2 regions of the Absicoccus intestinalis genome follow, and region 2 is predicted to be linked to the other one. Evidence: a T-box and tRNA genes for the amino acid it is inferred to sense, from the RefSeq annotation. Region 2 holds a T-box; the other holds one or more tRNA genes.

Region 1 (3,400 bases), on a different contig from region 2:
TCTTTTTGAATGATGCCATTTGAAAAACAGGCAATATCACAAGAGGCATGTCCCATATATAACATACATGCGGAGATGGATGTGTTAATTTGCAGTTTGGCGCCAATGGCTGCACACCAAAGTTCTTTATCATAGATAACTTGTGTCGCACCTTGTTCGAGAATATGATGACGTATTTTTTCACATTGTTTTTTATCAAAGGTAGAAGGAGTGGTAAAGAAGACAGTTGTTTTGTGAAACAAACGAAAACTTTCATAGCGATTAAAGATTTCATCCAAATAGCTATAAAGTTCAGATAGACGGCGATAGTTACGGACATGTCGTGTACCGCGCAGTTGACTAGCTTCGGTGCCAATCGCAATTGTTTTTTTATTGGTATCAAAAGCCAATAGGGACGCTTGATCAAATAAAATAGTATTTTCTTTGATGTAACGTATGGTGTGGGTACCAATATCTAATCCAATGTATTCCATACATCTATTTTACTATTGAAAAAAGAATGCTACAATACATTTACAAATGAAAGAATTACTGAGACATACACAAGGAACGTATATGATATTTGTATTGGATGCATTGGATAAGCCGAAAAGTGTGCGTGCATTGCGTCTTTGTATGGAATGGCAGCCTTTGTTGGAAGAAATGGGGGTGCCCGCTTATATTGTTTCACCATCCGATACGGTGTTGTATTCCATTCCTTATTTTCAAATGCATTCGGATGTGGACCTGAGTCTGTGTCGTCGTTTTGGTGCCATTCGTATCAAAAGTATTTATGGAAAACCAAGAGAATGCATTCAAGGTACGATCGTGGTCATGCAAGATCAAAATGTGGTACACATCAATCATCGGGTAAACGAAAAGGCAATGCGTTCGGCTTGTACTTGTGCTTTGAAAAAACGATATCAAGAATTATTAAAAAAAGTACAGAAAATGATTTGACAAAGAGTACGTCTCTTGGTAATATATAAAAGCGCCAAGCAATGACGGAGGTTTAGCTCAGTTGGGAGAGCATCTGCCTTACAAGCAGAGGGTCAGCGGTTCGAGCCCGTTAACCTCCACCATTTAAATAGTTTTGGAGGGGTAGCGAAGTGGCTAAACGCGGCTGACTGTAACTCAGTTCCTTCGGGTTCGACAGTTCGAATCTGTCCTCCTCCACCATTTATTGGGGTATAGCCAAGCGGTAAGGCACAGGACTTTGACTCCTGCACTCGTTGGTTCGAATCCAGCTACCCCAGCCACTTTTTTATGCAGGTGTAGTTCAATGGTAGAACTTCAGCCTTCCAAGCTGACTACGTGAGTTCGATTCTCATCACCTGCTCCATTTGGAGGTTTAGCTCAGTTGGGAGAGCATCTGCCTTACAAGCAGAGGGTCAGCGGTTCGAGCCCGTTAACCTCCACCATTTGATATTTGCCGACTTAGCTCAATTGGTAGAGCAACTGACTTGTAATCAGTAGGTTGAGGGTTCAATTCCTTTAGTCGGCACCATCGTGACCCGTTAGCTCAGCTGGTAGAGCATTTGACTTTTAATCAAAGGGTCAGGCGTTCGAATCGCCTACGGGTCACCATTTTTTTATGCAGGTGTAGTTCAATGGTAGAACTTCAGCCTTCCAAGCTGACTACGTGAGTTCGATTCTCATCACCTGCTCCATTTTTTTTGCCGACTTAGCTCAATTGGTAGAGCAACTGACTTGTAATCAGTAGGTTGAGGGTTCAATTCCTTTAGTCGGCACCACTTTTTTTTTGACCTGTTAGCTCAGCTGGTAGAGCATTTGACTTTTAATCAAAGGGTCAGGCGTTCGAATCGCCTACAGGTCACCAAGGGTTTGAAACAGGCTTGGCCTGTTTTTTTTTACTTGGCAAGGTGTTTAAAGTTTAGTATAATGGTAATTGGCTTTTTATGCCTATCATTTCATCAGAAAAGGAGGAGTCAAGGTTCATGGCTAAACAAGATGTGATCGAATTAGATGGTATCGTTGTAGATACTTTACCAAGTGCGGCTTTTAAAGTGAAATTGGAAAACGGACACGAAATCATGGCTCACGTTTCTGGTAAAATCCGTATGCACCACATTCGCATTTTACCAGGTGATCGTGTAACCGTAGAAATTTCACCCTATGATTTAACACGTGGGCGTATTACATTTAGAAGAAAGTAGGAGGTTATTTATATGAAAGTAAGACCATCCGTAAAACCAATGTGCGATAAATGTCGAGTCATTCGACGTAAGGGAAGAGTCATGGTAATCTGTGAGAACCCTAAGCACAAACAGAGACAAGGAAACTAACAGGAGGAAGAAATGGCACGTATTGCAGGTGTAGATATTCCAAACAATAAGCGCGTCGTTGTTTCATTGACCTATATTTATGGCATTGGAAACAGTACAGCGAAGAAAGTATTGGAAAACGCAAAAGTCAGTGAAGATATTCGTGTAAAAGATCTGAGCGATGAGCAGATGAATGCGATTCGTAAAGAAATCGACAACATTAAAGTCGAAGGAGATCTTCGACGCGAAGTTCAATTGAACATCAAACGATTGATGGAGATTGGTTGTTATCGTGGTATCCGACATAGAAAAGGATTGCCTGTACGAGGACAGAGAACAAAGACCAATGCGCGTACGCGTAAAGGAAAAGCCAAGACAGTGGCAAACAAGAAGAAATAGGGAGGTTGCGTAGAGTATGGCACAGAAGAAAACCAAAGCAAAACGTCGTGCAAAAAAGAATGTTGCGCGTGGAGTTGCACATATCCACTCAACTTTCAATAACACGATCGTAACGATCACAGATGAACAAGGAAATGCGGTATCATGGTCCAGTGCAGGAGCCTTAGGATTCAAAGGCAGCCGCAAGAGCACACCATATGCTGCTCAGTTGGCTGGTGAAGCCGCTGGTAAAGCAGCAGCTGATCATGGTATGAAGACGGTGAGTGTAGAGATCAAAGGACCAGGTCCAGGACGAGAAGCGGCTGTGCGAGCATTGCAAGTTGCTGGACTTGAGATCAAGATGATCAATGATGTTACACCAATTCCACACAATGGATGTCGTCCACCAAAACGACCTCGTGGATAGTAAAGGAGGACTAGAATGCAGGAATTTGAAAGAGCCATTTTTCATCTAGAGTCTTGTAATGATGAAAATACTTCTGGTTCCTATATTTTTGAACCATTAGAAAGAGGCTTTGGAACAACGATTGGCCACACGATTTGCAGTGCGATGATGTCGGATTTGCCTGGTTGTCGTGTGATTGGTTTCCAGGTGCAGGGAACCGATGCCAATGCTTTGACCATTGAAGGTGTATCGGAAGATACGACCATGGTGGGTTTGAATTTAAAATCTATCAAATTAACAAGTGAAGTTGACGGTCCCGTCACGTTGCATATTTCAAAACAAGGGCCTGCGC
Region 2 (3,400 bases):
TTTCTTCAACGATCGCAAATTTTGATTTTTCTTTGCCACTCGTCAAGATAATTCCACTTGCGGTCGTCTTTTCTTCTTTTTCTTTTTTCAATAAAACAAAATCATGTAAAGGTTTAATCATACTAGCATCCTCCTTTTTAGCACTTGTCTATTTCAATTGCTAACTGTAGTATATCACAACATTTAGCACTGTCAACATCAAAGTGCTTAAAAAATCAGATCCATATCTATGGATCTGATCTTGCCTATTCAGCTTTAAATAATTCTTTAGTATCCACTTCGGAAACAAAACGTTGAATGGCATCTTCCAATGAAACTGTTTCTGATTTACGAGAACCACTCTTTCGAATCGTTACCGTATTTTCAGCCATTTCGCCATCACCAACAACCAATTGATAATTAATATGCTTGATTTGTGCTTCACGAACACGATAACCTAATTTTTCATTACGATCATCTAGATCAACACGCAATCCTTTTGCCTGCAATGCTTCTTGTACTTGTTTCGCATAGACCAAATGTTTTTCCTGATGAACAGGAATGACAACCAATTGATGAGGAGCCATCCACAATGGGAAATGACCAGCAAAATGTTCGGTCAAAATACCAATGAAACGTTCAAAAGAACCAAAGACAACACGATGCAACATGATTGGTGTCTTACGAGATCCATCTTTATCCACATAGACAGCGCCAAAACGACCTGGTAAATTCATATCCAATTGAACCGTACCACATTGCCAAATACGTCCCAAACTATCCTTGATATGGAAATCCAATTTTGGACCATAGAAAGCACCATCGCCTGGATTTACAACAAAATCTTTTCCAGCTTTACGGCACGCCTCAGCCAAAGCTTTTTCACTCTTTTCCCAAACATCCAATTCACCAATATAGCTTTCTGGACGAGTAGACAATTCAATATTGTATGTCAATCCTAAAACACTATAAATACGATCAATCAGGGCAATGATACGTCCTACTTCATCTTCAATTTGATCGACAGTCACAAAAATATGTGAATCATCTTGGGTAAATTCACGAACGCGGAACAATCCGTTTAATGCACCAGAAGCTTCATTTCGATGCACAAGTCCTTCTTCAGCTAATCGAAGGGGTAAATCTTTGTAAGAATGCAAAGAATTGTTATAGACCAACACAGCGCCTGGGCAATTCATTGGTTTGATCGCAAATTCACGATTTTCTACTTTTGAAGTATACATATTTTGTTTATAGTGTCCCCAATGTCCAGAGGTTTCCCATAATTCTTTAGACATCATGATAGGTGTACGAACAAATTGATATCCTTCTTTGACATGTTCTTCATGCCAATATTCTTCCAATTGTCTTTGAAGGATCATTCCATCTGGAAGGAAGAATGGCATACCAGGTGCAAATTCAGACATCATAAATAAGCCCATTTCACGACCAATCTTCTTGTGATCACGTTTCTTTGCTTCCTCTAAAGCTTCCAGGTATTTGTCTAGATCTTCTTTTGTATCGAAACATACACCATAAATACGTTGTAACATTTTATTGTTGACATCACCTTTCCAGTAAGCACCAGAATGTTTCATCAACTTAAAATAACGACACTTCTTTGTACTCTCTACATGAGGACCTCGACATAAGTCGGTAAAGTCACCTTGCGTATACATCGAAATGTTTGTACCTTCCGGCATACGAGTAATCAAATCGACTTTATATGGATCATCTTTAAAACGCGCCAAAGCCTCTTCTCGGCTGATTTCCTGACGAACGATACGTTTATCCGATTTCGCACATTTCTTCATCTCTTTTGTGATCTTATCCAGATCTTCATCTGTGATCGTATGATCACCTAGATCCATATCATAATAGAATCCTTCTTCCACGACAGGTCCAACCCAAAATTTAGCATCTGGCCAAATATGACGAACGGCTTGGGCCATTAAATGCGCACATGAATGATTCAATGTTTTTAAATGTTCATCTTCAGTAAAGTTCACAAGTTCCATTTTGTTTCCTCCTAAATAAAAAAACGTCCTATATAAGGACGTTGTGAACGCGGTACCACCTTAATTTACAGAAAAATTCTGTACATCTCAAGTGTTGTTAACGCCAACTTACGGCACACTCTTTCGAGGGCAACTCCAAGGGAGTAAATAAAAATCTGCGCAAAGAATTTACACCAACCATTCTTCTCTCTAGATTGCATGATTCCTATTCATGTCCTTTTCAACATTATTGTCCTCATTATAAACTATTCGATGTTAAAATGCACGATAGAATTTATTTTTTCATTCTATTTCAGTAAACTGCCTCAATTCATCGAAAATAAAGCTACTAAGAAGTTTGATATTTAAACCTCCATCTATTATTCTTGCCATCTTCTTCTACTTTGAAGAAGTGAATTTCGACAAAAGGAAATTCTGCATGATTCAAAAATCATCGTTCTTTATTCTGCTTCTCATTTTTCTGGCGATAGTTCCGTCTTCGATTGGCTTGTTTTTTTACTTTCGGATGCGGTCGATAAATTTCAAAACAAACCCCATCTTCCGTATTATATCCTTTCACAAGATAACGATTGGCCTTCACCACTTTATCAACAATGGATAAACCCAAACCAAAACGACCCCCTTCCCCTTTTTCATAGGGATGAAACAACGTTTCAATCCGATCTTCATCCATTTTTGGTCCATCATTGGATATTTTTAGATCATCTTCGTGCAATTCAATTCGAATATATGTTTTCGCATAACGAAATGCATTTTCCATGATATTTTCAATGGTCACTCGCCAAGATTCCAACAAACCATCAAAGAACACTTCTTCCATGTCTGTTTGAATTTCTATATCCTTACGAATGACGGCTGTATTTAAGACAACTTGTTCAACAACATCTTTCATATTGGTAACGACACCTTCGGCATCACTGGTGATCAAATATTCGACCCGATTTAAATACAAAAGATTATGAACTTTATCTTCCAAACGTTGTGCATTATCAATGATCACATCAACACTTTTTTCCATCGTACCATAAGGATAGATCCCATCTTTGATGGATTCGGCATAGGATTTAATGGTTGCGATAGGTGTCTTCAAATCATGAGAAATGTTATGGATCATTTCCTCTTTGGCTTTTTCCTGCTTTGTCAATTCATCCTTCATATTGACCAAAGCATCCGCCACTTCGCCTATTTCATCTTCTCGATTGACATGCAATTCTACATCTTTTCCCATTTTCACTTGTTCAATGTAATATTTGATCTGGTTCAATGGATGAATGATGGAATACACCCATATCATCATGATCAACAACATCGCAAAATAGGCAAAAATCGTAAGATCAAAAGTAGAATCCACTAAAGAAGAACGAAGCGATTGAGAATAGGTATCATCCATATAACTAGCTAAG

Evidence for each region. A T-box is a leader RNA that pairs with one kind of tRNA and senses whether it is charged. The one in region 2 lies ahead of thrS (threonine--tRNA ligase), so its partner is inferred to be a tRNA-Thr.
Region 1: it has a tRNA-Thr gene. The T-box ahead of thrS (threonine--tRNA ligase) is inferred to sense a tRNA for this amino acid. The anticodon was not compared.

The regions. Positions count from the first base shown of each region.
Region 1 covers NZ_JALBUS010000012.1:13,509-16,908, reverse strand. Annotated here, with positions in the region: gene MOZ64_RS08085 (rod shape-determining protein) at 1-473, opposite strand, end outside; gene MOZ64_RS08080 (hypothetical protein) at 556-939, shown strand; tRNA gene MOZ64_RS08075 (tRNA-Val) at 986-1,061, shown strand; tRNA gene MOZ64_RS08070 (tRNA-Tyr) at 1,075-1,158, shown strand; tRNA gene MOZ64_RS08065 (tRNA-Gln) at 1,164-1,238, shown strand; tRNA gene MOZ64_RS08060 (tRNA-Gly) at 1,248-1,321, shown strand; tRNA gene MOZ64_RS08055 (tRNA-Val) at 1,325-1,400, shown strand; tRNA gene MOZ64_RS08050 (tRNA-Thr) at 1,411-1,486, shown strand; tRNA gene MOZ64_RS08045 (tRNA-Lys) at 1,491-1,566, shown strand; tRNA gene MOZ64_RS08040 (tRNA-Gly) at 1,576-1,649, shown strand; tRNA gene MOZ64_RS08035 (tRNA-Thr) at 1,658-1,733, shown strand; tRNA gene MOZ64_RS08030 (tRNA-Lys) at 1,744-1,819, shown strand; gene infA (translation initiation factor IF-1) at 1,938-2,156, shown strand; gene rpmJ (50S ribosomal protein L36) at 2,169-2,285, shown strand; gene rpsM (30S ribosomal protein S13) at 2,298-2,663, shown strand; gene rpsK (30S ribosomal protein S11) at 2,680-3,069, shown strand; gene MOZ64_RS08005 (DNA-directed RNA polymerase subunit alpha) at 3,085-3,400, shown strand, end outside.
Region 2 covers NZ_JALBUS010000004.1:23,439-26,838, forward strand. Annotated here, with positions in the region: gene MOZ64_RS03260 (co-chaperone GroES) at 1-121, opposite strand, end outside; gene thrS (threonine--tRNA ligase) at 246-1,997, opposite strand; T-box leader at 2,029-2,230, opposite strand; gene MOZ64_RS03270 (HAMP domain-containing sensor histidine kinase) at 2,428-3,400, opposite strand, start outside.